3 regions of the Blautia sp. MSK.20.85 genome follow, and region 2 is predicted to be linked to each of the others. Evidence: riboswitches for the same ligand, from Rfam matches in the RefSeq annotation. Region 2 holds a riboswitch; each other region holds the start of a gene.

What was found. A riboswitch is a leader RNA that binds a small molecule or an ion and turns the genes downstream of it on or off. The one in region 2 is predicted to bind cyclic di-GMP.
Positions count from the first base shown of each region.
Region 1: linked by a shared signal. The riboswitch ahead of G5B12_RS16030 (response regulator) and the one ahead of G5B12_RS03070 (hybrid sensor histidine kinase/response regulator) in region 2 are both predicted to bind cyclic di-GMP.
Region 3: linked by a shared signal. The riboswitch ahead of G5B12_RS17260 (PAS domain-containing protein) and the one ahead of G5B12_RS03070 (hybrid sensor histidine kinase/response regulator) in region 2 are both predicted to bind cyclic di-GMP.

Region 1 is NZ_JAAIUN010000045.1:76-11,223, forward strand. Features, by position in the region: gene G5B12_RS16020 (ATP-binding response regulator) at 144-2,297, opposite strand; gene G5B12_RS16025 (ABC transporter substrate-binding protein) at 2,444-4,288, opposite strand; gene G5B12_RS16030 (response regulator) at 4,347-7,553, opposite strand; cyclic di-GMP riboswitch class I at 7,786-7,876, opposite strand; partial or broken gene G5B12_RS18410 (aldo/keto reductase) at 8,418-9,165, opposite strand; gene G5B12_RS16040 (carboxymuconolactone decarboxylase family protein) at 9,176-9,943, opposite strand; gene G5B12_RS16045 (flavodoxin) at 9,972-10,442, opposite strand; gene G5B12_RS16050 (LysR family transcriptional regulator) at 10,569-11,148, opposite strand, start outside.
Region 2 is NZ_JAAIUN010000003.1:168,475-179,622, forward strand. Features, by position in the region: gene add (adenosine deaminase) at 1-700, shown strand, start outside; gene G5B12_RS17370 (helix-turn-helix domain-containing protein) at 737-934, shown strand; gene G5B12_RS18465 (hypothetical protein) at 1,049-1,150, opposite strand; gene G5B12_RS17780 (hypothetical protein) at 1,285-1,416, shown strand; gene G5B12_RS03050 (alanine/glycine:cation symporter family protein) at 1,529-2,932, shown strand; gene G5B12_RS03055 (methylated-DNA--[protein]-cysteine S-methyltransferase) at 3,109-3,642, shown strand; gene G5B12_RS03060 (DEAD/DEAH box helicase) at 3,785-6,484, shown strand; gene G5B12_RS03065 (ATP-dependent helicase) at 6,471-8,561, shown strand; cyclic di-GMP riboswitch class I at 8,601-8,676, shown strand; gene G5B12_RS03070 (hybrid sensor histidine kinase/response regulator) at 8,903-11,148, shown strand, end outside.
Region 3 is NZ_JAAIUN010000002.1:125,026-136,173, reverse strand. Features, by position in the region: gene G5B12_RS01865 (hypothetical protein) at 1-320, shown strand, start outside; gene G5B12_RS01860 (ABC transporter substrate-binding protein) at 642-1,931, shown strand; gene G5B12_RS01855 (carbohydrate ABC transporter permease) at 2,039-2,938, shown strand; gene G5B12_RS01850 (carbohydrate ABC transporter permease) at 2,931-3,761, shown strand; gene G5B12_RS01845 (beta-galactosidase) at 3,883-5,907, shown strand; gene G5B12_RS01840 (phosphotransferase enzyme family protein) at 5,985-7,100, shown strand; gene gnpA (1,3-beta-galactosyl-N-acetylhexosamine phosphorylase) at 7,135-9,297, shown strand; cyclic di-GMP riboswitch class I at 9,376-9,451, shown strand; gene G5B12_RS17260 (PAS domain-containing protein) at 9,637-11,037, shown strand.

The DNA of each region.
Region 1 (11,148 bases), on a different contig from region 2:
CATATAACGAAACGCTCAGAGCCTGTTTTACAGTGGTCAAAAGCAATCTTTTTGAATTTTTTGCATTTTTCCTGAAATTAAGTAAAAAAAAGAGCATATGGAATTTGAATCCATACACTCTATGATTAATAATATTATTATTTTTAGTGGTTATTGATTAATGCCTTGAGTTTCGCCCCCCCACCGGTTTTTATGCTTCTGATCGTCTTTTCCAGTACCCTCATCTCAACCGGTTTTGAAACATGCGCATTCATACCGGCTGCCAGAGAATGCTGAATATCCTCCGAGAATGCATTGGCGGTCATTGCAATAATCGGAATCTTCTTTGCCAACTCATGAGAACTTCTGCGGATTGCCTTCGTTGCCTCATAACCATTCATAACAGGCATCTGCACATCCATCAGGATCATGTCATAATCCCCTGGTGCAGACTTTTCAAATGTCTTCAAAATCTCTTCACCATTTTCACAGATGGTACATTCTGCCCCCTCAATCTTTAACAGTTCCGTCAGAATTTCTGCATTCAGCTCATTATCCTCCGCACACAGGAATCTCATTCCTTGAAAGATATTATCATTCTGTTCATTCTTTTCTTCCTGTACTGTTGAGGAAACAGATCTATCCTCTGCAATTCTCAGATCTATGAGAACCTCAAAACAGCTTCCCTGTCCCAGTTCACTCTCCACATCTATGGTGCCTCCCATTGCTTCAACCAGGTTTCTGGTAATAGCCATTCCCAGACCGGTTCCCTGTATCTTATTAGTCACAGAACCTTCAGCACGGGTAAACGGATCAAAGATCGTCTCTTTGAAATCTGCCGACATTCCCATGCCATTATCGCTGACTAAGAAACGGTACTTTGCATAGACAGATGACTTTGTCTCACATTCTTCTACCAGAAACTGAATTTTTCCACCTTCCTGCGTGTACTTCACTGCATTAGAAAGCAGGTTGCTGAAAATCTGCATCAGATGAACCTGATCTCCATTTACCCACTCATGCCGGATGTTTTCTTTTATGACCATAAGAGTCTGATTTCTTTCAGCAATCTGTGGCTGAAATATCGTATTGAGTTCCTCAATAAGATCTGGCATGGAAAAGTCTGTATATTTAAAAACTGTTTTTCCTGCTTCTATCTTACTCATATCCAGAATATCATTAATGATTCCTAACAGATGCTGTGATGAAATATCTATTTTATCTGCATACTCTATTACTTTCGCTTTATTGCCTGCATCATGTCTAATCAATGACGTCATACCGATAATTGCATTCATTGGTGTACGAATATCATGTGACATATTGGACAGGAAATCTGTTTTCGCCTTATTTGCATTTTCAGCTGTCTGCAAGGCTTCCGTTGTAATGTCCTTTGCTTTTTTCAGTTTTTTATTGGACTCCTCCATTTCCTTCATTGCCTGCGTCTGAATCTCATTATTTCTTTTTTCATATTCAGCTTTTTGCTCAGCAAGACTGCGTCTGGAAATACTGCAGAATAATCCGGCAAAAAGCAAAAGTATAAAACCTGCCATGAGTAATGTTGTAAATCCTATTGTTTTCTGATAATCTTTCAGTACATTATCTACAACACTCTTTTCTACAATACAGATCAGCATGGTGTTATTATTTTCTATCGGACAGTATCCCAGATAGTAAGGTTTGTCACTTCCCAGAAGTTCTACCCCCTGTTCTCTGCCATCCAGCTTTTTTTGAAGAGAATCAGCCTCTTCCTCAGTGATAGCCTGATCTCCTTTTAAATGCTTTAACAAAAAATAGTTCCTAAAAAATTTATCTTCTTTCTGATTTGTATAAGTAATATTTCCGTCGTTATCCAGCATAAACAGATACGCATTCCCGTTATAGCTTTTCACACTTAACATGGAATCTAATTTTGAATGATCATACAAGGTTCCAATTGCCGTATAAGTTTCCCCATTAATCGTATATTCCTGACATGGAATTGCAACCAGATAACCATCTTTTTTCTTCTGGTTGTAATCAAGAGAAACCAATTTTCCAATATTATATCCGTTCCTCAAATCCAACAAAAGTTTACTTGGCATGTCAACCCGAAGTTTTGTTCCATCAGTGGTTATTGCCTTTCCATTTTCCTGGAGAAATATAAGTGTACTTTCAGATTCTTTCTGCCATGCCTCAAAGAACTTCTTGTTTCTATCCAGTTCAATAGATCTCACTTCCTCTTGAATAAGAGAATCCTCAAGCAAATGCAGCTGGCTGTAGTATCCATTCACCTGCAGATCATAGGTCTGCTGTATCTGTTCAACAACAGCTCCCATACTGCTTTTCCCGTTTTCCGCGATATAGCTGTTCATCCTGTTCAAAAGGAGCTTTACAAAAATTAAGCTTAAAAGTATAAGAATTAAAAAAAACAATGGTACTATGATCTTTTTTCTTTTTGTTATCACTTGTTCTTTTCCCACTTTTATTTTTCAACCTCTATATAATCTTCCGGTGCTGACGGTTGCTGTCCGTTTGCCATTGCTGCAGTCCATGCACTTGATAATGTTGTGTCCTTAAGCTGCCTGATCTCACATTCCGGATTTATTTTTTTCAAAACAGACATTGTGGTGTCTGTAAGAAGAATAGAGTACTCCTTGTCTTTGTCTGTTTTTTTCTTATTTACTTCTATGTCCTGTAATGAGAATCCGTTTTCCTCCTGACTGACGATTATTTTCATACCGGATGCAATTGGTAATTCATATTTATTGGTTACATGAAATTTCTCATCAGAATCAGCAAGATATTTCTCCGCAAGTTCATAAACCTCTTTGCCATTGATTTTTGCCAGATATAATGGTGCATCTGAACTTTTTGCTGTCATCAAAGCAACCCGGCTGCCGGTGCACTCCCCTTTGTAAATGGAAGAAGTAAAATAATAATATGGTACCAAAGCCAGCTGAGCATCATTTTCTTCTCTGATCGTAGTTAAAATAGAAGATGCCGCATCACGACCGTTTTTATCATTTAGTGAAATAGAATATTCATTTTTAAAATTTACTGTGTTTTTTTCTTTTGAATCCTTACTGTTCATTGTGCTGCGAAAAGCATCATACGCCTGTGTTTCATCCATTTCCCCTGACAATAATCCGTGAACAGCCTTAAGGCTGGCATCAAATGATTTTTGAGCAGAATATCGGATATAAACAGAATTATTATTAATTTCATCTTCAAGGCCAGGTACATCTTCCATCATGTTTGGAACATCTACATTTAATGAAATTACACCCTTTCCTTCTGCAATCAGCGTTTGTCCTTCTTTTGAAATCATACGATCCAGGACATCGAATGCCAGGTCCAGTTTTTCCTGATCTTTTTCCAGGTCTTTGTTGAATGCAATATTCAGAGAAGGGGTCATATTTATAAAAGCTTCATCCGAAATCTGTGAAAAAAACGGTATACGGGTTAATTCTGCATCCATCTGTTCCTGATATTCCTGCATAAGTGCCGGATAACCATGAAACATTGCTGCTTTTCCCTCAAGGAACATCTGCGCTGCAGTATTAATATCGACGCTAATATCATCACTTGTAAAATGTGAGTCCTTCAAAAATGTATTGGTTTCTGAAAAAATACGTTTCCATAACGCATCATCAAACGCAATATCCCCTGATGCACTTTCAGCTGAGCTTCTCCATTCGATTCCATCCAGACTCATGAATTCACCGATTGCACCTGTCTGGATCACCTCATGAGCAGACCAGTCTTCTGCAAGATCCAGGGAATAAGGTTTTATACCATTATCATAAAACTGCTGGCACGCCTGTGCATATTCCTTATAATTTTCCGGTATCTTGATCCCGAACTGCTCAAACAATGTCTTGTTGGCAATAATCGTCTGCGGCATACCGCAGATAGGAAGCCACTGAATCTCATCTTTTGAGTTTTTATAATATTGCAATGCATAGGAGTAATACCTGGAAACCACATCATAAGAAGCAAAATCCATAAGATACGGCTCCAGATTCTGTGCATCTGTTCCTGAGAATCGACGTACAGTTATGATATCCGGCAGTTCACCATGTTCTTCAAAATAGCTGTATAAATCGGTATCATTGTTGCCGGTAATAAACTCAATATCCTGATCCGGAAACTGCTCATAGATATAGGGTACAATATTTTTCATTAAACGATTTTCCCACAGATACACAGTAAGGTGATCATCATTTTCAGATACTGCTTTTTCAGATTGTCCACAGCCAGACAAAACAGTAGTTGCCACAAGCACCCCTGACAATAAAGCTATCAGATAATGTTTTGCCTTTTTCATACTCGTATTTTCCTCATTCTTTCCTGCTAAAATCATTAATTCAATAATCGGGAATCAATTACAGCCAGCTTTCCAGGACATCATTCAGCTTATTCATATCCAGCGGTTTTGCGATATGTCCATTCATGCCTGTGTTTTTTGCCAGCTGTACATCTTCTGCAAAAGCATTGGCAGTCATGGCAACGATCGGCAGTTTTCCCTGTTCACCCGGAAGGCTCCTGATCGCTGCGGTTGCCTCATAGCCATTCATGACAGGCATTTGGATATCCATAAAAACAAGATCATACAAGCCTTTCGGAGAAACTTCCACTTTTTCAACTGCAGCTTTTCCATTTTCTGCTGTTTCCACTTCTGCCCCTGTCATCTGTAAAATTTCAACAGCAATTTCTCTGTTTAACTCATTATCATCAACCACCAGAATTCTTTTTCCTGTATAATCTGCTTCTGACAGCTTCTGCAGATAATTTCTTGCTGCTTTTTCTTTTCTGTCCGAAGTAAACTGCCGCAATGTTGCCGTCAGCCTGGAACGGAACAGCGGTTTTGCAATAAAAGCATCTACACCTGCAGCCTTTGCTTCTTCTTCAATCTCGCTGAATTCATAAGATGTCAGTACAATGATGGTAATCTCTTTACCTATACGCTTCCGGATCTGTCTGGCAGTTTCTATTCCATCCATATCCGGCATCTTCCAGTCCAGAATAACAGCAAAATAATCGCACTTCAACTCGTGGTGTGCATAACAACGCTCAACGGCTTCTCTGCCGGAGAGAACCCATTCACCTGTAATACCGATTTCTTTCAGTGTGGCAACTGTACTTTCACAGCATGTCTTATCATCATCCACAACCAGAACAGGAAGATTCATCAGATTTTTGTCCTGTGCTTTTTCTTTTTCCTGAAGCTCCAGGTAAATCGTTACCGTAATTCTGGTTCCCTTATGTAAGGTGCTCTCCACTTTAATATTACCATTCATCAGATTAACAATATTTCTGCTGATCGCCATTCCCAGACCAGTTCCCTGAACTCTGGTTGTCCGGTGATCATCTGCGCGACTGAAAGGATCAAACATGATTTTCTGGAATTCCGGTGACATACCGATTCCATTATCCTCAATCGTAAATTCATAGCATCCAAGCTCTGAAAATCCATTTGGCTTTTCCTCTATGGAAAAAATAATATTCCCACCATCCGGTGTATACTTGATCGCATTACTCATCAGATTCACAAACACCTGCTGAATCCTCAGACTATCACCGCAGACATCCTCATGTTCAATGTGATTAATATGTATATCAAAATTATGTTTATGTTCATCAATCACCGGTTTTGTGAGTGTTATAAGATTATCCACCAGATCTGGCAGATTGAAATCCTCCTGTGCCAGCGTCATTTTTCCACTTTCAATACGTGCCATATCCAGCACTTCATTAATCAGCCCCAGCAGATGACGGCTTGATTTTGTAATTTTGCTGAGACATTCAATGACTCTGTCCTGACTCTCAATATTTGCTCCTGCGATCGCTGTCAGACCGACAATAGCGTTCATCGGTGTCCTGATATCATGGGACATATTGGAAAGGAATTCTGTTTTCGCACGATTAGCATTTTCTGCAGAACAGTAAGCCTCTTTCAGTGCCTGACGGGATTCAATCTCTGCTTTTTTCTCCTGTGTCACATCCATGGATGCCAGCAATACTTTTACCAGTTTTCCATCCTCCCATTCCAGGGGTATGTAAGAAGCGATCTTATAAGTCTTTTCATCCTGGCTGCAATACTCAAACTTATAAATATCATTTTCACTTTTCAGTTTTTTCCGAATATTATCCGGGGCTATCAGGATATCTATAGCTTCCAATGGTTCCAGTGTCTTATATTTTTCAAGAACCTGCATCTGAAAATCATGATAAAATCCCAGAGGTTTATATATCATCTGTCCATTCAGATTGTAGAATTCATACCTGTCATTTTCCAGATCACAGACAACAAAACGGTCAACCAGACGCACAATACTCTGGATCAGCTGCTCCATGGAAGCATTATCCGCTGCCATCTGCAGATGCCGTGCACTCTCCACCTTTGTCTCTGTGATATCCCGCAGAAAGATCATGGCATATTCTGAATCCTCTATCTCGCCGCGTATGATCACATTACGGACCCATCGTTCTTCTCCATTCAGAGTGATACGGCACTCCAAAGCCAATTCGGTTTCCAGACCCTTCAGCCTTTCTGCAATATAACCACGGTCGTAAAAAGAGGATACCGCCTTCTTATCTTTCTCCACAACATAGGAATCCACAAAATGCCGAATCAGTTCATCCCATGTATGACTCTGTTCAAAGACGGTCATCAGGGACGGCTCAACCTTAAAGGTATCAAAAGTATTCGCTTCCAGATTCACATAATACTCGCACAGATCTGCTTTTGTAAAAGCTCGGTGGAAAGCAGCAGATTTTTGTGCCTGCATGATTTCTTTTTTCTCCCCATCAATGTTAATAAAAATCCCGGCAATCCTGCTGGCAGAACCATCCAGACGGCGTATTACTTCTGCCGATGCCCGAAACCACTGGTATTGATTATCCTTCATTCTCATACGATACTCTACCTGGTATTTTATCTGGTTCGTCTTATCCTTAATTGCCGCCTGAAGCTGCACCATTACTCTTTCTTTATCCTGTGGATGCAGAAGATCTGACCAGGATTCCAGTTTATTCGGAAAGTCCAGAGTGTCATGATAGCCAAGCATTTTTCGGAATTCATGACTCCAGTTTGCATTCACAATCTCACTGTTTTCGTCACAGTCAAAATACCAGAAGCCGGAACAGATAGCCTCATTGAGCAGTGCCAGATTTACATGATCCCAGTTGACCTGTACAGACATAACCCAGATCTGTCTGCCCGCCTCATCTGTCGCATCTTCTTTATAAAGCCGTACATTATTCACTGTACCGTCTGCTGTAAGGATCTGTGATTCCCCTGCTCCGTGAAGCTGCAAAAAACGATCTCGATCCAGTATATCTTCCTCGCCATAAAAGAAATTTTTCAATGAGCCGTTTGTCTGCTTCATAAAAGAGTCGAATGTATATCCTGTACTATGTAACAGCAGATTGCTCACAGATAAAACAGACAGGTTTTGGTCATAATATCCTGTCATTATGCCTACCCCGCCATTATTTTCCAGTGTTTTCTGTACTGCCTGTGACATGGCCTGTGTCTGTCCCGGTACAGTCTCACCTAAGGAATATATTTTGTCCTCATAATTTTTCATTTTTTTAAAGTCCTCTCTCCGTCTTATGCCTTCTTCATCCTGCTTTTATCTGTATACAGAAAACCTGTCCCTGCTAGTTTTGTTACCCATTTTTGCATACAAAAAGGACACTTGCCAAAATCTGCCAGTGTCCCTATTATATTTTTTTAAATCACACATCTATATAGTATAAAAGGTATCGGAATCTCTTCTGTTCAAACATCTTTTCCATATATTATGTTGATATGGAAACAGTGGCAACCGGCTGACATGGTCAAGCTTTCTGACTTTAGTCCCTTCTGGCTTTGCGCCCCTGCCTTTCAACAGGTTTGCCTTTAAAATAATTTTCATTTTTCCCAAAATAAAAATACCATGAAGTTTTTTACACGTCAATAATATTGGATAGAAAATCTGTATATTTTTTTATCTTGGTATAGTTGTATAAGTAGTCAATTACATTTAATACATTCCGTTCAACATTTTTTTGATATTTTTTCTTTTCCCCCCACTGTAAAACAGCCTCTGAGCGTTTCGTTATATAGAGGGATACAAATAAGAGCAAGATCCACCCATGTTTAACAGTATTGCCGTTTGGCATCCTGTTCTCCTATGGGATTTATCTTGATGGGGATCTCCCCATACCCTCTCAATAACAGACGTTTCACTTGTCTGTTGGTTCCACCTGAAAGTGTTCACAGCACTATTTCTAATATCGGAAGGGACAGCCGATATTGAAATACGTGGACTCCCGGAGGGAGGAATAGTCTCAGTGGAAGGAGGAGTATGAGAACAGAAAACAAAGATAAAGAACTGAATCACAGACATTTTATAGGATTACGTCTTACCGATGGAATTGAATCCATACACTCTATGATTACTGAAACTTTATTTCTTTTCATCAAGCAAAATAACACCTTGCGCCGGGTTTTTATCAATTGCACCAACTATCTCATGTGGAACATATGGCTCTTCAAGATATGCAAGGTCTTCGGCAGTTAATTTAATGTCAAATGCTCCGGCTGAATCATCCAGATACTGCGTTTTGGTTGCCCCAATAATAGGCGATAGAATTCCCTTTGCCCACTGCCATGCAATGGCTATCTGGGACATTTTGCAGTTATACTTTTCGGCAAGCTCCGCTACACGTTTAACTATCTGTATGATATCCATACATGGCAGATGCACCAAGTGCCCTGACCTTTCCTGCTTTTACCAGATCGTGCAGTGCCTCCATAGTTTCTTCAATTGGTGTATCATAGTCAAATCTATGGATGATATATAAATCAAGATAGTCGGTTCCAAGACGTGACAGAGTTCCATCTATTTCCCTCATGATTGCCTGTCTTGATAAACGACCTTCATTAAAATATACCTTGGATGCAATCACAACCTGATTTCTCGCTACATTTTTCTTCAATGCTTTACCTAAATATTCCTCACTTGTTCCTGCTGAATATCCATTTGCCGTATCAAAAAAGTTATATCCCAAATCAAGTGCATGCTTGATAACATTCTCACTTTCAGCTTCATCCAACGTCCAGTCATGCATGGTTCCAGCTTTCCCAAAACTCATGCAGCCCACACATAATTTTGACACTTCTATATCTGTATTTCCGAGTTTACCGTATTCCATAGTGCTCTCCTTATCTTAATCCAGCGTACTCTTTCTCCGATACCGCCTCACACCACTCATTGGAACAATCCACTCCCGGCACCTCAATTGCCAGATGGGAAAACCATTCATCCGGAGCGGCCCCATGCCAGTGCTTTACATCTACCGGAATGTTAATACAGTCACCCGGTTTCATTTCTACCGCATCCCTGCCTTCTTCCTGATAAAACCCTCGGCCGGCTACACATACTAAGATCTGCCCGCCACCGCTTTTTGCATGATGAATATGCCAATTATTCCTGCATCCGGGTTCAAATGTCACGTTGAAAATGCCAACCTGAGAAGTGGAAATCGGTGCAAGAAAACTTCTGCCAGAAAAATACTGTGCAAAACCATCATTTGGTGCACCAATTGGAAATACCATCTCTTTTGCATGCGCCCGCATCGCTTCCTCTTCGTATGGCAAATCTCCTTCGCCTGTCTCCCACACTTCCTTTGCAAGATTGAAAACAGCCCATGCTTTTGGCCATCCTGCATAAAATGCGACATGTGTGATTACTGCGGCAATCTCTTTTTGTGTTACACCATGATTTTTTGCATTTTGAAGATGATATTTTAAAGAAGAATCTGTAATTCCGGAAGCCATCAGAGCAACCACTGTGATGATACTTCTTGTTTTTACGTCAATATCCTGGTTATTCCAGTTTTCACCGAAAAGGACATCATCGTTAAAATGTGCAAACTCCGGTGCAAATTCACCAAGTACATTTCTTCCTGCTGTCTGTATTATTTTTCCCATTTTCTGTATACCTCCATAGCACTGTTATTTATAAAGATTTTACCCACTCACTGATTTCCTGTTTTGTTCCACGGTTTAACAGGCTGCCTTCTGTGATAACCGCATCCGGTGCGGATGGCTGTAATTCCTTTACAGTATTACCGAATCCACTTCCACCGGATGTTGCAAAGAGCACAATCTTTTTGCCACTGAAATCATAGGCTTCCAAAAATGTATTGACAATTGTCGGAGCTACATACCACCAGATTGGGAATCCCAGAAGGATCTCGTCATAAGAACTCATATCCATCTTTTTCTTCATAATCTCCGGTCTGTATTTCTTATCACTCATTTCCACACTACTGCGGGATTTTTTATTCATCCAGTCAAGATCAGCCTTTGTATATGGAACTTTTGGCTCAATCTCAAATAAATCCGCTTTTGCTTCCTCTGCAATCATTTCTGCTACTTTTTTTGTTGTCCCGCTTGCACTGAAAAATGCGACTAAATTTTTACTCATAATAAAAATCCCCTTTCTTTGCGAATTTTTCGTATAAAAATAGATGTATAAGATTTGAATTTCTCTTATACATCTATTTTATACCTGATATTTTTATTATGTCTAATGCTTATATTGAATTCCATTCTATGCCTGAAAAGCATTTATTTCTTCTATCATTTTACTGACCGCCAGAGAATATGGAATGTTTCGTCTCCAGGCAATCACAGTACTTGTTGTGATTTCAGGAGAAATTCTTCGCTGTACAAGAATATCCTCCCGCCAATACTTTGCAGCACCTTCGATGGATACCGGATAGCCCAGTCCATTTGCTGCCATAACTCCGGCATTCGTTCCAAGATTACTTGTAAAAGCAATCTGCAGTTTCGAAAAGTCTTTTCCAAACCAATTGGCAAGTTCACTTTGAACATTTACTCTTTCCGGCAGGATCAATGGTTTTCCAATAAGATCTTCTTTTCTTATAAACTCTTTTTCTGCCAGCGGATCATCCGGCCGCATTCCAACACACCAGTGATCGCAATCTGTGATCCGGATATAATCCAGCCCTTCGGTGTCCACCGGTTCCATGAATAATGCAATATCTACAAGTCCTTTGTTCATCATCTCATACACTGCATCTGCTGTTGCAGTATGCAATACAATCTGAACCAGCGGGTATTTTTCTTTATATGTTTTACATATCTCCGCCAATGTCTCCACCGCTGCA
Region 2 (11,148 bases):
TTTTGCACCACAGTTCCATACACAAAAAGGAATGACCCAGGAAACGGCGATCCAGTCTGCATTACGTGGCCTGAAAAAATCTCCGATTCCAGGCAATCTGATCTTATGCTGCATGCGTGGAAGCTCCAATCAGCAGGAAAATATGGAAACTCTGGACTTGGCTCGCAGATATCTCACAGAGGATGGAGGAGTAGTTGCCGTGGATCTTGCAGGTGCAGAAGCACTTTTTCCAACAGAAAGCTATAAGAATCTTTTTGCGAAAGCAAAAGAGTACAACGTTCCATTTACGATCCATGCAGGTGAAGCCGGCGATGCCGAGGATGTCAAAACAGCCATCCGTATGGGAGCATCCAGGATCGGGCATGGAGTGCGTATCGCAGGAAATGAAGAGGTGATCCAACTTGTAAAAAACAGCGGGATTTTTCTGGAAATGTGTCCCACAAGCAACCGGCAGACCAGGGCAGTGGAAGATATGTTTTCCTATCCGTTGAAAAATTTTCTGGAACAGGGACTTAAGGTAACACTAAATACAGATGATCCTGCCATTGAAAGAACAACCCTTTCCCATGAGTTTCAGTATATGGATTCCCTGTTAAACCTTACAGAGGAACAGAAAAAACAGTTGCTCCTGAATTCCGTGGAAGCAGCATTTACTTCCGGTAAACGAAAAAGGGAGCTGAAAGAACAGTTTCTCTTTTAAAACGGATAAAAACCTTACGCAGAAGAAAGGACGATCATGGACACCAATTTTGAGCATTATAAAGTATTTTATTACGTAGCCAAATATGGAAATCTCACAAAAGCGGCAGCAGTTTTAAAAACCAGTCAGCCTGCGGTTACAAGAACGATCCACAACCTTGAAAACATCCTGGGCTGCAGATTATTCATACGCAGCAAAAGCGGAATGAAGCTGACACCGAAATATTTTTTATGAATATATAGCTGCCGGATGTGCTCAGTTTTTTAAGGGAGAAAACAATCTCAGTAACCTGATCAGCCTGGAAAACGGAACCATCTATATCAGTGCAACTGAAACGGCTCTTCACTGTTATCTGTTTGAGGCGGTCCGGGATTTCAATATCCTGTACCCGAACGTACATTTTAAAATTCTGAATAACAGTACGACAGATCCGTGGAATGCAAAGATCACAGGTTTGTCTTTTGTGAAGATTGCATCGTACTCTGATTGAAAAAACCGCGCATGGAATTACAGCTCGATACGAAAGTATCATTGGTTTTGGAGAATGTAGCTTTGTCACAGAACAGGAAGAGATCATTCATGGAATGAAATTGATCACAGAGCATTATGGATATGATGAATATCCTATTGAACGTTGTGCAGGATTGAGTCATTTATTTGTGGGGAAAATTGTGCTTAATGAAATTTACGGAAAGAAAAATCTTCCAGGTTCATGAACTCCTGCGGATAACCTCTTTTCAAAATAGCAGAAATATTGTATTATGGTAACAATTCGGGTTTTTATCCGATATTATCGTATGATAAAAAATTCTGTTACGAGGAGGATTTATGTTCGAAACGATCATTGACGCAATCAACACGTTTCTCTACAGCAAATTACTGATTGTAATATTGATTGGTTCCGGCATCTACTTTACTGTCCGGACCAGATTTCCACAGGTACGTTTATTCAAAAACGCCTGCAGCGCTGTAATGGAGAAACCAGAGGGAGACGAAAGTGTATCATCCTTTCAGGCACTGATGGTCTCCACGGCATCTCGTGTAGGGACAGGCAACATTGTAGGAGTATCTTCTGCCATCTGTATCGGTGGTGTGGGCTCCGTATTCTGGATGTGGATCATTGCCATTCTTGGAAGCGCATCAGCTCTGGCAGAGAGCACACTGGCGCAGATATATAAGAAAAAAGGAAAAGACGGCCAGTGCTACGGCGGCCCGGCGTATTACATAGAGGCGGCATTGCACAGCAGAGGACTGGCAGTGGTTTTCTGTATAGCCATGATCCTGACTTACGCGTTTGGATTTAATATGCTGGCCTCCTATAATCTGCAGTCTACATTTTCCGGTCAGCCATTTTATAATGCAGAGATCACGCCATGGATCATTGGAGGAATTCTGGCGCTGGTAACGGGATGGTGTCTGCTGGGTGGCGGTAACAGAATTGTGAAAGTAACTTCTACTTTAGTGCCATTTATGGGCATTGTATATATTCTGATATCCCTGCTGGTAGTGGTACTAAATATCGGACAGCTTCCATCGGTACTGGCACAGATCTTTGAAGAAGCATTTGATTTTAAAGCAATTTTTGCCGGATTTGCCGGATCAGCTATGATGCAGGGAATACGAAGAGGTCTGTATTCCAATGAAGCAGGTATCGGTTCTGCCCCCAATGCGGCGGCGTCTGCAATGGTCAGTCATCCGGTTAAACAGGGACTGGTACAGATGCTGTCTGTGTTTATTGATACATTATTATTGTGCACTGCAACTGCCATGATGTGTCTGGTATCTGGTGTGACACCGGCAAAAGAGCTTCAGGGAGCACCGTGGGTGCAGGCAGCACTTCACAAGACTCTTGGTTCTTTTGGACCATATTTTATTATGATCGCAATGGTATTATTTGCTTTCACTACATTGCTGGGAAATTGCTTCTATTGTGATAATCTGCTGACTTATATCCTTAAAAAGCAGCCGGGTAAGAAATTCATGACGGGATTTCGCCTTGTATCAGCACTGGTGGTGTTTTTGGGAGCGGGAATGGAGATGACATTACTGTGGCACATCTCTGATGTACTGATGGGAGTAATGGCACTGATCAACATTCCGGTGATCCTGCTATTGTCCAACACCGTATTGAAAGCATTAAAGGATTACGAAGGACAGATCCGGCAGAAAAAAAATCCTGTATTCTTCAGTAAAAATATTGATCTGAAGCAAAAAACAGATTACTGGAATTAAAGCACCTGTGAATAGCAGTAAAATGTAATATAACAGTAAAAATAGCAGATAACATACCACTATATTATATGCGGAGAATACCTTGCTGTGTTCTCCGTTTTTTCACATAATTAAAGATAACTATTTCACATAAATTATACTTGAGGTAACACTACTGAAATAAGGAGTGGAAAACTATGATCTATACATGCAAATATAAATCACCGTTAGGAGAAATTTTACTGGCAGCAGATGAAATTGGACTTACAGGCTTATGGTTTGAAGGACAGAAATACTTTGCGAATACACTTCCGGACGAGAGGATTTCACAGGAAACGGAGATTCTTTCAGAAGCAAAAAAATGGCTGGATATCTATTTCTCCGGTGAAAAGCCAACATTTACACCTCCTCTTCATCCTGCGGGATCAACATTCAGACAAGCTGTGTGGCAGATTTTATCAGAGATTCCTTACGGACAAACGATCACATATGGAGAAATTGCCAGTAAAATAGCTGAAAGAGAAAATATTTCCCATATGTCCGCCCAGGCTGTTGGTGGTGCAGTTGGACATAATGAAATTTCTATTATCATTCCATGCCATCGTGTAGTAGGCACAAATGGCAGTCTCACAGGATATGCAGGAGGAATTGATAGAAAAATTTCACTGCTTAAGCTGGAACATGCAGATATGAGCCGTTTCTTTGTACCAAAGAAAGGCACTGCACTGTAACATATACTTGAAAAATCTGCATAAAAAATAGAAAAGTGATGTCATATGGGAAGATAAAACTATATGGTATCGCTTTTTTTATGTTATACTGTTTTTATTAAAAATAATATCTATCGAATAAATTGACAGCAAAGGAGCAAGCATGAAGGGGAACATCATTTACAAAAAAACAATCCCTGCCAGATCTCCGGAATATGCAGAGTTTCCCAAAAGCCTGCATCCGGATATCCAGGATTTTCTGTCCGGCCAGAATATAAAGTCTCTCTATACCCACCAGGCAGAAGCTTTTTCCCATGCTATGGCTGGAGAAAATATCGTGATCACCACACCTACCGCCAGTGGTAAATCCCTGTGCTTTTATCTGCCGGTGGTTCAGGAAATCCTGAAAGATCCTGTGACCCGTGCGATCTTTATTTATCCCACGAAGGCCCTGGCAGCTGATCAGTACCGTGCGCTGATCCCCTGGATGGAAGCACTTGGGGAACATCGTTTATCTGTCGGCGTATATGACGGAGATACACCGCCTGCTGAGCGAAAAAGGATCCGGGAACGTGCCAATATCATCCTTACCAATCCGGATATGTTAAACGGCTCCATGCTTCCAAATCACAGCAAATATGGATTCGACTTTATTTTTTCCAATCTGAAATACATTATTCTGGATGAACTGCATGTATACAGAGGAGCTTTTGGTTCTCATCTGGCCAATGTATTTCGCCGTTTATCCAGGATCTGCAGATATTACCACTCAGATCCTCAGTTTTTATGCAGTTCCGCCACCATTGCCAATCCCCTGGAACTTGCGGAAAAGATCTGCGGAAGATCTTTTATCAATATCGCCAGAAGCGGTGCAGGAATATCAGAGCGGATCTATTGCCTGGTCCAGCCAGAAGAGAAACTGAATAAAGATGGCATCCCCTACGGAAAAGAATCTGTTATAAATGTTGCAGCGGACCTTCTTCCTCAGCTGATGGAACGAAGGGAGAGCTTTCTGGCATTTGCCAGATCCAGAAAAAATGTGGAGATCCTGGTGAAAGAAACCAGAGACCATCTGGATGCGGCAGGGTTCTTAGGGACAGCCAGAAAAGAAGAAATCTCCGGGTACCGTGGCGGTTACACTCCTCTGGAGAGAAAAAGCATCGAACAGCGTATGATCTCAGGGGATCTTCTTGGCCTTGTATCCACCAATGCATTAGAACTGGGAATCGATATCGGAAAGATCAGTACAACGGTACTGGCCGGTTATCCGGGAACAAGAGCATCTTTCTGGCAGCAGACAGGCCGTGCAGGACGAGGAAGTGGAAAATGCACCAATTATCTGATTCTTGCCAACCTTCCCATGGATCAGTATATCGCTCTGGAACCGGAATGGCTTTTTGAACACAGCAGTGAAAATGCCATCGTTGATCCAGACAATCTTCTGATCCAGCTTGCACATATCCGGGCTGCGGCAGCGGAACTTCCGTTAACCCTGGATGATGGTGCATTATTCCCGGATCTTGGGGAGACGATCCCTGTACTTATGAAAGTAGATGAAGTCCGGAATATGGGAGGCCGCTTCGCCTGGTCAGGAGGACTTTATCCTGCAGGAGAATTTTCCCTCCGGAATATTGATCAGAACAAGTATCAGCTCATTAACAAGGAAACCGGAAAAAATATCACGGAGATGGATGAGGAACAGGCTTTTCATGAGATCCATGAAGGTGCCGTTTACATGCACGACGGAGATTTTTACCAGGTTGTGAAAATGAACCTGGAAAGCAAGATCGTGGAAGCTGTGCCATTTCATGGAAACTATTACACAGTACCTGGAAGCGAGACCAATATCCGTATCATACACAGACATAAAAAGCAGCAGTGGGAGAGAAGTGAACTTTCTTTTGGAGATGTAAATATTGCAGATTTTGTATACATGTATAAAAAAATGCAGTTCCATAATCATCAGAACCTGGGTTTTGAACAGCTCACGAAACCACTTTCCAAGAATTACGACACAGAAGCTACCTGGCTCAGACTTCCTGAAAATGTGGTCAGACAGTACCGCAATCTCTTACAGCCGGACAGAAACGGTTATTATGTAAGAAATAACCACTTTGAAGGTCTGATGTTTGCGTTGAAAAATGCAGCTCTGATGGTGACAATGACAGAAGGTTCCGATCTTGGGGTGGCAATGTCCACCAATGCACTGGAACTTTCCGGAAGCACTTCTGAGGAGGTTTCTCTCTATTTTTACGACCGTTATGTAGGAGGCCTTGGATTTGCAGAAAAGATCTATGATCTGATCCCCAAAGTGACAGAACAGGCTATCCGAATGGTTTCCGGCTGCAGGTGCAAAAACGGCTGTGCAGTCTGTATTGGAAATGACAGGCTTGACCGGAACGTGATCCTGTGGGGGCTGAAAAATTTATCTGAAGAATCGGAACTGACCGTGCAGAAAACGAGGAATATTTCTTATCCGGATGAAAAGAATACAGAATGGAATCGATCAGGACAACGGGAATTCACATTATCTGATCTGCAGGAGAAGTGGGTTTTATTCTGCAATCGGGTCAAAGAAAATAATAATACATTTGCAGGATTTTTCTCAATGGTATCCGGACTGGAAGTCAAAGACTCCTCTCTGATCCTCTATCTGAGAGATCCGTTTTATGCAGAATGGGCCAATATGCAGGAGAACCGAACAGGAATCTCCAATGTGCTCAGTACTTACGTCTTTCTTCCGGTTGATTTCCGCTTTGCGATCCTTACAGATACAGAGAAACCGGAAGATATGCTAAAACGTGAAAAAATGATGCGCAGATATCACACTCTGAAAAAGGATGAAACATATGGAACTGAATGATTATCAGAAAACAGCGGTTCTGGATGAACATAATGCCTGCCTGGTCCGCGCAAACGTAGGAAGCGGAAAAACAACGGTTCTTATCGAAAAGATCCGTTATCTTCACCAGCAGAAAAAAATCCCCCTGGAAAATATGATCGTTCTGACCTTTACAAATAAAGCAGCAGGCGAGATCAAAAACAGGCTGAAGATCCAAAATATAGAAGAAAACCCCTCGTCTCTTTTCTATGGAACATTCCACGGCATTGCCCTGAAGCTCCTTCAGGAAGTGCTTCCATTAGAAGAACTTGGCTACACAAAAGATTTCCAGGTCTGTCTGCCTGAAGAAGAACTGGAACTTGCCAATCAGCTGATCCACCAGCATACTCTCAGGATCAAATATAAAAACCGTCTTCGAAAAAGACTGGATCATAAATACAGGTCAGCCACATCCAGACAGCCCGGATACCAGGACGATTTTCCGAAACTTGTAACTCTCCTTACAGAAAAAAAACGGAAACAGAACAAAATGAGCTACGAAGACCTGTTGCAGTGTGCCACGAAACTTCTGAAAGATCATCCACAGCAACTTTTGCAGCTGAAATGGATCATCATTGATGAAGTGCAGGACTGCGATGAACTTCAGTTTGAACTGATTCGTCAATTAAAAAGACCGGAAGTCGGGCTTTTTGCAGTGGGCGATCCCAATCAGGTGATCTACAGCTGGCGTGGAAGTATGTTCAATATTTTTTATAAATTCCGTGAATTGTATCACGCAGAAGAACTATCCCTTCCTGTAAATTACCGTTCTTCCCAGACGATCCTGGCAGTTTCCAGAAGATTTCAGGAATCCGGGGATTCTCTTACCGGCGTACAGGAAGAAGGAGAAAAAATCTCTGTCAAAAATCATTACGATCCTTTTCAGGAAGCAGAATATCTGGCAGAAAAGATCCTTGCTCTTCATGAAAGAGGCGTTCCACTTGAGGAGGTCGCAGTGTTTTACAGGCTTCAGAGCCAGTCAGAGATCCTTTCAAAAGTTCTGGAAAAACATCAGATCCCATATGAAATCTCTCAGAAGAAAATCATTCAGGATATTCCGGTTCTTGCCTGGTTTCTTCATATACTGCGTTTTTTAAGCAATCATGAGGATCTTACCAGCGGAACTTATGTCCTTTGCGACAAAACTTTCGGGGAAGGATGGACCTCAAAAAAAGCCCGGACAGAGATTCTGAATTTTACACAAGGGAGTGTATTTCTCTCGAAATCCTTACTTTTTCAGGCCATGTGGGAGTATCGGGACACAGGCTCCGGCTACATAAATCTGTGGGAACAGCTTTCTCTGGAAAAATATCTCCGACCGTCTTCCAGCGACTATAAAGAAAACAGGAGGCAAATCCTTTCCCTGTTAAAGAAAATGGAATCCTATCACAGTATCAGGGATTTTCTTAATGATCTTGTACTGAATGGCATGGAACCGGAAAAAGATGCGGTTTCCGGAGAATCTGTAAAACTGATGACGCTCCATGCCTCCAAAGGGCTGGAATTCGATTACGTATTTATCATTGGTGTAAATGATGGGCTGATTCCCTTAAATAGCCGTGATGCTTCTACAGAAGAGGAAGAGAGGAGACTGTTTTATGTGGGAATGACAAGAGCAAGGAAATTCCTGGAATTATCTTTTTACATCAATCCCGGAACTGCGCGGGTATTTCCAGGTCCAGGTCGCTACCTTTCCAGTCTTCCGGAGAAATATCTTGCCCATCCGGCAGATGCCACAAGAGATACAAAAGAAGCTGCCCGGCACCTTCAGGACCTGAAAAAGATGATCCTGGAAGAAAAACTCCGAAAATTGGAAACACCGAAAGAATATGCCAGATCCCAGGAACAGGAAACTTCTTTATCCCCAGATGAAAAGACAGCATTGCCGGAAAACATCCCACCAGAAACACCAAAACAACTTGTAGAACATCCCAAATACGGCCGCGGGTCCATTATCTCCGAAACCGAAGATACCATTGTGATACAATTTGATGATTACGGCGAAAAAGAAATGCTAAAAGCCTTTTCACAGTTGAAAAAAATTCCAAACAATAATTGACAAATTTTCCGTATAAATATACACTAAAATTGTTAAAAAAACAAACACGGGCAAAGCAGCCGAAAGACTGTGGTGCAAAGCTATAGGGCCTGTAAAATGGCAGCCAGTTGCATAATTCAAAAGCACTATAGTTCTCTCTGTCTGAACATGGTGCTTTTTTTATTTTACCCCGTGGAGAGGAAATGGTGATGCAGATGGTGCACTTCTGATGCCCTATACGGCTCAGAAGCTGGCATGAACGGATATATACCAAAACCGGTAAGTATCAAGGATATCACAAGGACATTAAACGGAAATATCGTGTAAAAAACAACGAAGAACTGGATGGCGCAATTTACGAAATGCTGCAACTGCTTGGAAAATGCAGTGGTGCCGATCGAGTATATATTTTTGTTAAAAAAGAAAAGAACCGAAAAGAATACTTCTGTCTTCAGTATGAATGGAAAAATGAGGACGACATATTAGAAAAAGAACAGTTATTTTCAGAAATCACGGTAGAGGATATTCCGCATTGGACAGACGAACTGAAAAAAGGATTGACGATCCAGGTTACAGATTGTGAAGAACTTTCTCCTATGGAACAGGAATACAACCTGATGAAGAAACATCACGCATATTCCCGCGTCCTCGCACCTATTTTCAGCAGAGACCATTTAAGCGGATTTATCGGAATGGATCATTTTTATAAAGGAATCTCAGAACTGTTTATTCATCAGCTTGCGTTCGTAGGTGCTCATCTGAATACAGCCAGGGAAAATCTCCGCATGTTTACGCTTCTGGGAAAAAATCTTGAAAGCATGGAAAAAGAACGTCAGATCCTGAATGTTCTCTGTGAGGACTGTACTTCTGTATATAAAGTCAATCTTCTGGATGATACTGCCGAAGTTGTAAAACTGGAACAGGGTGCCAACGCTCCGAAGATTCTGAAAAGCAGAGAAAAAATCATACTTTGTTACTCAAAAGAACTGAAATACTATTATGATCATTTTGTCATAAAAGAATCCGCGCCGGATTTTTTGGAGACATTTGACTGTCAGAATCTGATAGGCGAGCTTAAAACCAGGGATAAGATCAGCCGCAGATATCAGTCCCGGGAAAATGCCAACAGGCATCAGTATTTTGAAAGCAGAGCCACCAGACTTCCTTCTTCAACGGATTTTCCGGTTCTGATCGCTTTTCGTCATGTAGATGAGATCATAAAGGAGGAGCGAAATCATCAGAGAGAGCTGGAAGATTCTCTGGCAGAAGTGAAAATGAACAATGAGATCATATCCGCCATCAGTAAGATCTACTACATGATCTACCGGATCGACCTTCAGGATTTTTATTATGAGGAGATTACCGGCGGCAGTGAAAATCACCGTTTTACAGGAATGAAGGGAACCGCAGCTGCCCATATCACCAGTGATAGCAGCGAAAAAGTCGCGTCCAAATACAGGGCCATGGTAAAACAGTTTTATGACCTCTCCACTCTGAAAAAACGTCTGGAAAAAGAGGAGTCCATTGCAGTTGACTACCTTGCCACAGATAACAACTGGCATCTGGCCAGGTTTATTGTCCAGTCAAGAGCGGAAGATGGAACAGCCAGACAGGTTCTGCTTGTGATCCGCGTGATCAGTGAGGAAAAAAGGCGGGAAAAATATCTCATAGATGCGGTAGAAGAGGCCAACCGTGCCAATGAGGCAAAATCAGAGTTCCTTTCCAGAATGTCCCATGACATCCGGACTCCTATGAATGCCATTATGGGATTTACCAGAGTTGCAAGAAACCATCTCCATGAACCGGACAAAATACTGGACTGTCTGGATAAGATCAACTTAAGTGGAAGTAATCTGCAGCAGCTGATCAATGATGTCCTGGATATCTCCAGGATCGAAAGTGGGGAATTTCGCATTGATTCTGAGCCAGTAAAACTGTCTGAATTATGTGAACTTTACGAACAGAATATCCGTGGAACAGCAGAAGATAAGAACCAGAAATTTATCTGTAACCGACATGACATTATTTATGATACCGTGCTGTCTGACCGTCTGCGGATCGGTCAGATTTACATGAACCTGTTATCCAATGCAGTGAAGTATACTCCTGAGGGAGGAATGGTTGAACTGGAAGTTTATGAGGAACCATTTCCGGATAAAGATAAGATCCGCCTGGTTTCCATTGTCCGGGATAACGGGATTGGAATGAGCGAAAAATTCATGAAAGAAATGTATTCTCAGTTTTCCAGAGCAATTGATACAAGAGTGAATAAAGTACAGGGAAGCGGCCTGGGCCTTGCTATTGTAAAAAAGATCGTCGACCAGATGAACGGAACCATTGAAGCAACAAGCAGACTCCACGAGGGAACCACTTTCCGTGTGACTCTGGATGTACCTTTTATCAGGGAGCAGGAAGTATCAGAGACAACCGCGGAAATTCCGTTCTTCAAACTCAGGCCATCCAGGATCATAAAAACGCTTCTGATCGCAGAAGATAATGACCTGAATTATGAGATTCTGGAAGAACAGTTGGAAATGTACGGCATTCACTGTGTCCGGGCAGTAAATGGGAAAGAATGTGTACAGCTTTTTGAAATCGATTCCTCCGG
Region 3 (11,148 bases), on a different contig from region 2:
ATGAATATATACTGGAGAACGGGCAGCTGACCATTGATGTGATCTATGGTAAAAAATACCGGAAAACAGCTCATGTGCTGAATCTCGAGGAGATGGAGGTGACCGCACCTCATTACCACGAAAAAGTGGCAAAATACAAAAAGAATTCCGGTACAGAGAAGCTGAAAAAATATGATTATACTTCTTATGAAGAGGATGTACCATACTATACCATGATCATCCGGGAAGATGGACGGAAAATAAAACTTCTTCTGGATCTGACAGAAGAAATGCTGCATACGATGAAAACGCAGTTTCCGGAAAAGGTTTATTTTGCATAATATGTTAAAATGTTTGTGAAATATGTATAAAAAATAGCATATATTTTTATGAAATAGAAACAAAAACCTTCTTTTTTGGCGAAAAATATTCGCAGAATGTCGAAAAAGAAGGTTTTTCTTTGCCATGATGACCAATGAGAAAAATGAAAAACACTCAAAATGCATAAAAAAGCAGGTGCCTGAATCATGAAATAGTGCAAAATCAATAAAATGGTTGAAATTGCACATTATATGAACGGTTCTGCAAACTATGGCCGGAATACGGATGCTATAATCCATTCATAAGCAAACGGGAAATGCTTAATAAAGGAGGAAAAGTAAATGAAGAAAAAATTACTCGCAGTATTAATGACAGGCATTATGGCAATGTCTTTCGCTGCAACAACTACAGCAGTATATGCAAAAGGTGACGATGACAATACACTGACCGTATGGGCATGGGACCAGAACTTTAACATCAAGGCTATGAACATTGCAGGTGAGCAGTATGCAAAGGATCATGAAGGATTTAAAGTAGATGTAGTTGAGACATCTTCCGATGACTGCCAGACGAAACTTACAACAGCTGCAAACGCCGGAGATTACAGCACACTTCCGGACATCGTTCTGATGCAGGACAACAGCTACCAGAAATATCTGAAGAGCTATCCGGACGCTTTCACAGATCTGAAAGACATGGACATCAACTGGGATGACTTTGGAAAACTGAAACAGTCCTACTCCATGGTAGATGATACACATTACGGTGTTCCATTTGATAATGGTGCAACAATCGCCTGCTACCGTACCGATATCCTGGAAGAGGCAGGATACACCATCGATGACCTTACAGATATCACATGGAGTAAATTCGAGGAGATCGGTAAAGATGTTCATGAGAAAACCGGTAAATACCTCCTTACAAGTGAGGCAACAGGCGGCGATACTCTGATGATGATGATCCAGTCCTGTGGAGCAAACTTCGTAAATGAGGATGGAGAAGCTTACATTGTAGGAAATGATGTAGCTGAGAAATGTGTAGATCTTTATGTAGACCTTGTAAAGAACGATGTTGTTAAATTAGTAAACAACTGGGATGAGTACATCTCCACAATCACAAGCGGTGAGGCAGCAGGTATCGTTAACGGTAACTGGATCACAGCTACACTGATGGGAACAGAGGATCAGAAGGGTCTGTGGCAGATCACAACAATGCCGAAAGTTGACGGTGTTGACACAGCTACAAACTATGCGAACAACGGTGGTTCTTCCTGGTATATCACATCCAACTGCAAGAACGTAGAGCTTGCTGAGGACTTCCTTGCAAGCACATTTGGTTCCAGTACAGATTTCTATGATGCGATCCTTCCGGAAACAGGAGCAATCTCCTGCTACCTGCCAGCTGGTGAGTCTGACGTTTACAACGAGCCAAGCGAGTTCTTCAACAACCAGCCAATCTTCTCAACAATTGTAGAGTACTCTTCACACATTCCGGAATTCACAAAGACTCCGTATCACTATGAGGCAAGAGAGTGCATCAACACAGCAGTTGTTAATATCGTAAACGGCGCAGACAAAGAGTCTGCACTTCAGGAAGCACAGGATACACTGGCATTCAAGATGACAGAGTAAGATCTGAAGGCTGCATTCTGAAATGAATAAGTAAATACGAAGCAGGGGACTGCATGCAGTCCTCTGTCTTATGTAAAGGCTTAAGAGGTTTGAAAGGAGGAGTTCCTGTGAATTCCAAAAAAAGTGGCATGTCTCTGGTAGCGAAACAGAGAGCGGCAGGCTGGATCTTTCTGGCACCTGCAACCATCATGATCGCTGTCATGAGTTTTTATCCGATGATCCGTGCATTTATCATTTCTTTACAGACAGGTGCCGGAGCAAACATGAGGTTTGCGGACCCGATCTTCAGTAACTACAAACGTATCATGATGGATAAAGTATTTCAGCAGTCCATCGTCAACACATTTTTATATCTTATTATTCAGGTACCGATCATGCTGATCCTTGCGATCCTGCTTGCACAGCTTCTGAATAACAAAGATCTGAAATTCAAAGGATTTTTCCGTACATGTGTATTCCTTCCATGTGCGACATCTCTGGTATCTTATTCTCTGATCTTCCGTTCCATGTTTGCAACAGACGGTCTGATCAACAGTATCCTGATCAAACTTGGAATTTTAACAACCGGTTATAACTTCCTTGGAAACTCCACAAGTGCAAAGATTGTTATTATCATCGCGCTGATCTGGAGATGGACTGGATATAACATGGTATTTTATCTTGCAGGACTTCAGAATATTGAATATTCTGTATACGAGGCAGCAAAGATCGATGGTGCCAACGGCTGGAAGACTTTCTGGAAAATTACCGTACCACTTCTGAAACCGACAATTATCATGACATTTATCATGTCAATCAATGGTACACTGCAGTTGTTCGACGAGTCTGTCAACCTGACAAAAGGTGGCCCGGCGAACACTACCATCACAATGTCCCATTATGTTTATAATACATGCTTTATCAATGTGCCAAACTTCGGATATGCGGCAGCAATGTCATTTATCATATTTATCATGGTAGCGATCCTGGCATTTATCAACTTGAAAGTAGGTGATACACGTGACTGAGAAAAAGAACAAATCCGCGATCCAGAGAAGATTGATCCCTACCTATATTTTTCTGATCATCGTATCATTTATCTCTGTATTTCCACTGTACTGGATGATCTCCGCAGCAACTAATACAACTACTGATGTATCCAGAGGCCGGATTCTTCCAGGTACATATTTTATGGAAAACTTTAAGAACCTGACTGCACAGCAGCCGCTGTGGAGAGCACTTGGAAACTCTCTGTTTTATGCGGTCCTTACTACTGTACTCTGCCTTCTGATCTGCTCCATCGCAGGTTATGGATTTGAAGTATATCATGACAGATGGAAAGACAGACTGTTTTCCATCCTGCTTCTTGCCATGATGGTTCCACAGGTTGCAACAATGGTTCCTTTATTTAAGATGTTCTCCAAAGCAGGACTCTTAAATACAGCGGTAGGTTTTATCCTTCCGATCCTTTCTACACCATTCATGATCATGATGTTCCGTCAGAATGCAAGAGCATTCCCGATCGACATTATTGAGGCAGCACGTATTGATGGGTTAAGCGAGGTAAGGATCTTCTTCCAGATGTTTATCCCGACAATGAAATCTACCTATGCGGCAGCAGCAGTTATCACATTCATGAATGCATGGAATGCTTATCTGTGGCCGAAGGTAATCATGACAGACAACAAGGCGTTGACTATGCCGATGCTGATCGCCAATTTGATCACCGGATATGTGACAGATTACGGTATGCTGATGTGCGGCGTATTATTCTGTTCTATTCCGACTATGATCGTATTCTTCGTATTACAGAAACAGTTCGCAGAAGGTATTACCGGAGCTGTTAAATAAGATTCAAATTTAAAAGGATGCTGTCGAAAGCTGTAGGTGTATTGTATAATATGCTTCAAGTGGATCACACAGCATCCTTTTTATAAAGTGTCATAATAAAAAATATAAGGAGAAAGAAAAAATGGCAAAGCAGATCAGATATGACCATTTCCTGCACGGTGGCGATTACAACCCGGAGCAGTGGCTGGACAGACCGGACATTCTGAAAAAAGATATCGAATATTTTAAGAAAGCACATATCAACACGGTTTCCATGGGGATGTTTTCCTGGGCTGTACTGGAGCCGGAAGAAGGGAAATATAACTTTGACTGGCTGGAAGCGGTAATTAACAATCTGTATAAAGAAGGCATTTATACGATCCTTTCCACACCATCCGGAGCCAGACCGAAATGGATGGCAGATAAATACGAGGAAGTTCTCCGTATGGACCCGGATCGGACAAGAAGATTTTTCGGTGGAAGACATAACCACTGTTATACTTCTCCTGTATACCGTGAAAAGATTTTTAATATCAATAAGAAGCTTTCCGAACGCTTCGGAAAACATCCGGCAGTGATCCTGTGGCATATTTCCAATGAATACGGCGGGGAATGTCACTGTCCTCTGTGCCAGGAAAAATTCCGGGAATGGCTGAAAGAGAAATATGGAACCATTGAGAATCTGAATTCCAGATGGTGCACAACCTTCTGGAGCCATACCTACAACAGCTTTGACCAGATCGAAAGTCCGTCACCAAAAGGAGAAAATGCGCTTCATGCACTGACTCTGGACTGGAAACGTTTTGTTACAGACAGAACTGTAGATTTCATGAAACATGAGATTTCTGCGATCCGCGCAGGCGGGTCAGATCTTCCGGCAACCGCCAATCTGATGTACGACTACGACGGACTTGACTATAAAAAGTTTAAGGATGTTATGGATATCGCTTCCTGGGATAATTACCCAAGCTGGCATAAAAAAGACAACTATACCACAGCAGTGGATGGAGCCTTGCAGCACGACCTTATGAGGAGTATCAAAAAAGCACCGTTCCTTCTGATGGAATCCTGTCCTTCTGCAACCAACTGGAAGCCGATCAATAAGCTGAAAAAACCGGGAATGCATCTGGCTGCTTCCCTGCAGGCAGTCGCCCATGGTTCCGACAGTGTCCTGTATTTCCAGCTCCGCCAGAGTCAGGGTGCCTCCGAGAAATTCCACGGTGCGGTGATCGATCACTATGGCGGTGATGATACCAGAGTTTTTCGTGAAGTGACAGAGGTAGGAAAAGTTCTGGAACAGATCCAGGAAACTGTGGGAAGTGTAACGAAGTCTCCGGTGGCTGTTCTTTATGACCGTGAAAATGACTGGGCGCTGAAAGATGCCCAGGGACCTCGAAATGAAGATATGCATTACCAGGAAAACGTACAGAAACAATATCGTGCACTTCGAAGAAAAGGTTATAATACCGATATTATCAGTATGGAACATGACCTGTCTGATTATAAGCTGGTAACAGTACCGATGGCCTATATGTTCTATCACGGATACGCCGAAAAGCTTCGTACCTTTGCTGAAAATGGAGGTACACTGGTAATTTCCTACTGGTCCGGACTTGTAGATGAGACGGATAAATGTTATCTTGGGGGAACGCCTCACGGTCTCATGGAAACAGCAGGCATCCGTGCAGAAGAAATCGATGCGCTTTATGACTGGGAAGAAAATACCGGTATTCCGGAAACCGGAAATCACCTCAAACTTACAGAAAGCTATACCTGCAAAAATCTCTGTGAGCTAGCAAAAGTTTCCGATGCGGAAGTGCTGATGCGTTACGGAAAAGATTTTTATCAGGGCTATCCGGTGCTGACTCACAAAAAATATGGAAAAGGCCATGTTTACTATGTGGCAGCCGATATGGAAGCAGCCTTTTATGAGGACTTCCTGGGACGAGCAGCAGAAGAAGCCGGTGTGGAGATGCCGCTTACGTTTATACCGGAAGGAGTTTCTGTGACAACCAGGGAAAATGAAGATACGGAATATCTGTTTATCCAGAATTTCGGGGAGAAAACGGAAACAGTTTCTGTTCCGGAAGGTTACGAAGTCCTTTATGGATCGGACAGTGAAATTATGGCCCCGCTTACTACAAGAATCTTAAAGGGGAAAAAATAATCACAGCAAAAAAGTATAAAGCATATCTGCTTTCGGACGGTATGCTTTTTACTGCTGTCTGGGAAAGAGAAGGTAAGATGACAAAGATACAAAAAGAAGAGATAAAAAAAATCGCGGATCAGTTTGCATTTACCGGGGAACTGATTTCCTGCGCCCCCTGCGGAAGCGGGCATATCAATAGAACCTACATGCTGAGATACCGGATCGGAGAAATGGGCTCCATCAAGGTGATCCTCCAGAAGATCAACAGGGAGATCTTTCAGAAACCGGAAGAGCTTATGGAAAATATCGCAGGAGTCACCGGACATCTGAAAAAGAAGGTCATTGAGAAGGGTGGAGATCTGGAACGGGAAGTTCTGAATCTGATTCCCACAAAAGAGGGAAAAGCATATCTGACAGATGAGAACGGAGAGTGCTGGAGAGCCTATATTTTTATTACAGATGCGGTAAGCTATGATCTGGTGGAAAAACCGGAGGATTTTTACGAAAGTGCTGTTGCATTTGGAAAATTTCAGGAAATGCTGGCTGATTATCCGGCAGAGACTCTGCATGAAACCATAAAGGATTTCCATGATACAAAAAAGCGTTTTCAGGCGCTGAAAGATGCCGTGGAAAAGGACTGCTGTCACCGTGCCGCATCGGTAAAAGAAGAAATTGCGTTTGCACTGCAGCATGAAGATCTGGCTGGAATATTTGGAAAACTTCTGGAAAATGGGGAAGTTCCACTTCGGGTAACCCATAACGATACAAAACTGAATAATATCATGATCGATCTGGAAACGGGAAAGGGAATCTGTGTGGTCGATCTGGATACTGTAATGCCAGGACTGGCCATGAATGATTTTGGTGATGCGATCCGGTTCGGAGCCAGCACTGCGCTGGAAGATGAGAAAGATTTAAGTAAAGTCTCCTGTGACATGGAGCTCTACGAGATTTACGTGAAAGGTTTTCTGGAAAGTTGTGGAGACAAGTTAAACGCCAGGGAGATCGAGATGCTTCCTATGGGCGCCAAGGTGATGACCTATGAATGTGGCATCCGTTTTCTTACTGACTATCTGGAAGGAGATCATTATTTTAAAATCGACCGTGAAGACCATAATCTGGACCGCTGTCGTACACAGTTTAAGCTGGTGGCAGATATGGAGCAGAAATGGGAGCAGATGCAGGCAATCGTAAAAAAATATCAGAAATAAAAAACAGGGGATTTTTACAATGGAGGTAAAGATAATGAGCGAGACAAAAGGAAGAGTGACCATCCCGACAGATCTGGATGTGATTCCGGAGACACTGAAAATGCTGGATGAGTGGGGTGCAGATGCCATCCGTGACTGTGACGGAACAGAATTTCCGGCAGAGCTGAAAAATACAGGGGCCAAGATATATGCTACCTATTATACTACCAGAAAGGATAATGCCTGGGCGAAGGCACATCCGGAAGAGATCCAGCAGATGTATATCATGACATCTTTTCACACGGCAGTTTCCGATACTCTGGAGATACACCTGATGGACCATCTGTATCCGGATATGCTTGCTGTCAATACCAGAGATGATATTAAAAGATGGTGGGAAGTTATGGACCGTACCACAGGAGAGGCTGTCGGTACAGAAGAATGGTCCTATGATGAAAAATCCGGAAATGTGGTGATCCGTCCGGCAAAAGAGTTTCATGAGTATACGGTAAGTTTTCTTGCATATATCATGTGGGACCCGGTACATATGTACAATGCTGTTGTCAATGACTGGAAGGATGTAGAGCCTCAGATCACCTTTGATGTGCGCCAGCCTGCAACACGGGCACATTCCCTGGAACGTCTCCGCAGATTTCTGGATTCGCATGATTATGTGAACGTGGTACGATTTACCACATTTTTTCATCAGTTTACGCTGATCTTTGACGAGATAGCAAGAGAAAAATATGTGGACTGGTTTGGATATTCTGCCTCAGTGAGCCCTTATATTCTGGAACAGTTTGAGCGGGAAGTAGGCTATAAATTCCGTCCGGAGTTTATCATTGACCAGGGGTATATGAATAATACCTACCGTATCCCGTCAAAGGAATTTAAAGATTTCCAGGCTTTTCAGAGAAGAGAAGTGGCAAAGCTTGCAAAGGAAATGGTAGATATTGTCCATGAGTATGGAAAAGAAGCCATGATGTTCATGGGCGATCACTGGATCGGCATGGAGCCTTTTATGGATGAGTTTGCTTCCATCGGACTGGATGCAGTAGTGGGAAGTGTTGGAAACGGAGCAACCTTACGTCTGTTCAGCGATATCAAACATGTAAAATATACAGAAGGAAGATTTCTTCCATACTTTTTCCCGGATACCTTCCATGAAGGCGGAGATCCGGTAAAAGAGGCAAAAGTAAACTGGGTAACTGCAAGAAGAGCTATCCTTCGAAGCCCGATCCAGAGAATCGGCTATGGCGGCTATCTGAAGCTGGCTCTGGAATTTCCGGATTTCGTACAGTATATCAAAGAAGTATGCCAGGAATTTCGTGTGCTCTATGACAATATCCAGGGAACCACGCCATACTGCGTAAAACGTGTGGCAGTTTTAAACTGCTGGGGAAAAATGCGCTCCTGGGGCAACCATATGGTACATCATGCTATCTATTACAAACAGAATTATTCTTATTTTGGAATCATCGAGGCATTAAGCGGTGCGCCGTTTGATGTTTCCTTTATCAGTTTCGATGATATCCGTGAAAATAAAGATCTTCTTAATGATTTTGACGTGATCATCAATGTAGGTGATGCGGACACTGCACAGTCCGGCGGCGAGAACTGGGCAAATCCGGAAATCCTTACAGCAGTGCGGAAATTTGTCTACAATGGCGGCGGTTTTATCGGCGTTGGTGAGCCGGCAGCCCACCAGTGGCAGGGAAAATTCTTTCAGCTGGATGATATCCTGGGAGTAGAGGAAGAAAGAGGATTTAATCTCAATACAGACAAATACAACTGGGAAGAACACAGAGATCATTTTATTCTGGAAGATACAGACGGAACCGTAGATTTCGGCGAGGGCAAAAAGAATATCTTTGCACTGCCGGATACGAAGATCCTGATCCAGAAAGACCAGGAAGTCCAGATGGCGGTAAAAACCTTCGGAAAGGGTCGTGGCGTTTATATCAGCGGGCTGCCTTACAGCTTTAAAAACAGTCGTATTCTGTACAGATCCGTGCTCTGGTCTGCGGCAGCAGAGGATGAACTTCACCGCTGGTTCTCGTCTAATTATAATGTGGAAGTTCATGCCTATGTGAAAAACGGAAAGTATTGTGTGGTAAATAACACCTATGAACCACAGGATACAACTGTTTATACAGGGGACGGAAAGAGCTTTGAAATTCATCTCTCTGCCAATGAGATCCGCTGGTATCAGATCTGACAGATGTTTTGCAAAACTCTGTAAGAGAGCTGTTGACAGGCATTTATAAATGAGTGTATAATAGTACAGATTTGAAAGAGAATATATGGGCAAAGCAGTTGAAAAGCTGTGACGCAAAGCTAAAGGGCCTTTAAAATGGCAGCCAGCTGCAGGGAATAGAAACAGGGAATGGTATAGTTGCATGTCTATAGCCTGACCCTGTTTTTTTGTTGGAAGAACAGATAAAATGCATTGCGGTTTCCTGCGCGTTACAGGGATTTTCCAAAAGCTGCAAATGGTGAAATATGGAGTGAACAGTTGATAAACAAGGCACTATTTGAAGAAGAAAATTTATATATAGTGGGAGAGTCCCATCTTTGTGAGGAGACGTATGCGGCCATACGGAAAAACATCGAAAATAACCAGGCGGTAGGTGTTCTGGCCGGATATTATGACCGTGATCTTACAATTGCTTATATCAGTGAATTTTTTCTTCACAATCTTGGATATACCTATGAAGAATTTATGGAAAAATTTTCCGGATCGCTGAAAAATGTATTCTGTGGGCAGAACTGTACGTTTGCAAAGATCGAACGTTTTAAAAAGATCCATGGAGTAGGCGAAGCACAGATGCTGAATAAAGAAGGTGCACCGGTTAATGTGCGTGTATATAAGAAAGATACCATTGACAGTGAAGGAAACGCATTATGGATATTATCCACGCACATTGACGAGATGCAGGAAAATCTGGAACTGGTAAATCAGGTGCTCAGTTCCGGGTTCTGGTCTGTAGAATGTGCTCAGTCCGGAAATCCTGAATCAGTTTTCTTCAGTCATGAATTTCGAAAGATGCTTGGATATCATGATACTCTGGATTTTCCCAACAATCTGGAAACATGGGAAAGGGGAATTCATCCACGGGACCTTGAGGAGGTTTCCAGGACTTTTCAGGAAGCTTTTCAGGATAAGACCAATGAGAAAAAATATGATGTGGAATACCGCATGCGTATGGCGGATGGAACTTATCAGTGGTTTAAGGATAAGGGAGAGGTGAGCCGTCGTGCGGACGGAACTGCTTTTCGTATGGCCGGGATTTTTATAAATATTGATGCGGAGAAGAGAGCGAGACAGTATACGCAGAGAGTAGATGCTTTTCACCGTGCATACACAACGGCAAATCTCTGTGAATACTATGTGGATCTTCAGGAAAACAGCTTTAATTCTCTGAAGGTGGAAGAAACATTATCCGGACTGTTTGAGGAGAGCAGTACCTGGGATGAGCTGATCGATCTGCCGGTACTTGTGGTAGATGATGATCAGAATTGCTGCGAGAATACGGTGGCACTTCTGGAAGAAATAGGAATCGACGGGGAGTGGGTAACATCCGGAGAAGAAGCAGTTAACCTTGTTGCGGCGCGTTATGAAAAAGAAAACGATTATTTTGCCATTATCATTGACTGGAAAATGCCGGGAATGGACGGATTGGAGACGACCCGGCAGATCCGGAAAATAGTTGGAAATGATGTAACCATTATTATTTTGTCAGCGTATGACTACTCTGAGATCGCAAAAGAAATCATAGGGATGACCGGAGCAGAGGTCGTGACAGCAGAAAACGGAAAGACAGCAGTGGATATGATTTCTTCCGGCAACGCCTTTGCGGAAGATGTTCAGCTTGCCAGAAGTGCCGGAATGAATGAACACATTTCCAAACCACTGGATATGACAAGGCTTCGGGATGTGATGAGAAAGTGGCTGTAAAGTCTGACTGGTTAAAAGGTGAAGATTCTGTGAAATCGGCCTTTACCATTGACAGAAGAAAAATACAATAATATAATTAAACCTATCGTAAAAGTAGGATATAAAAACTGT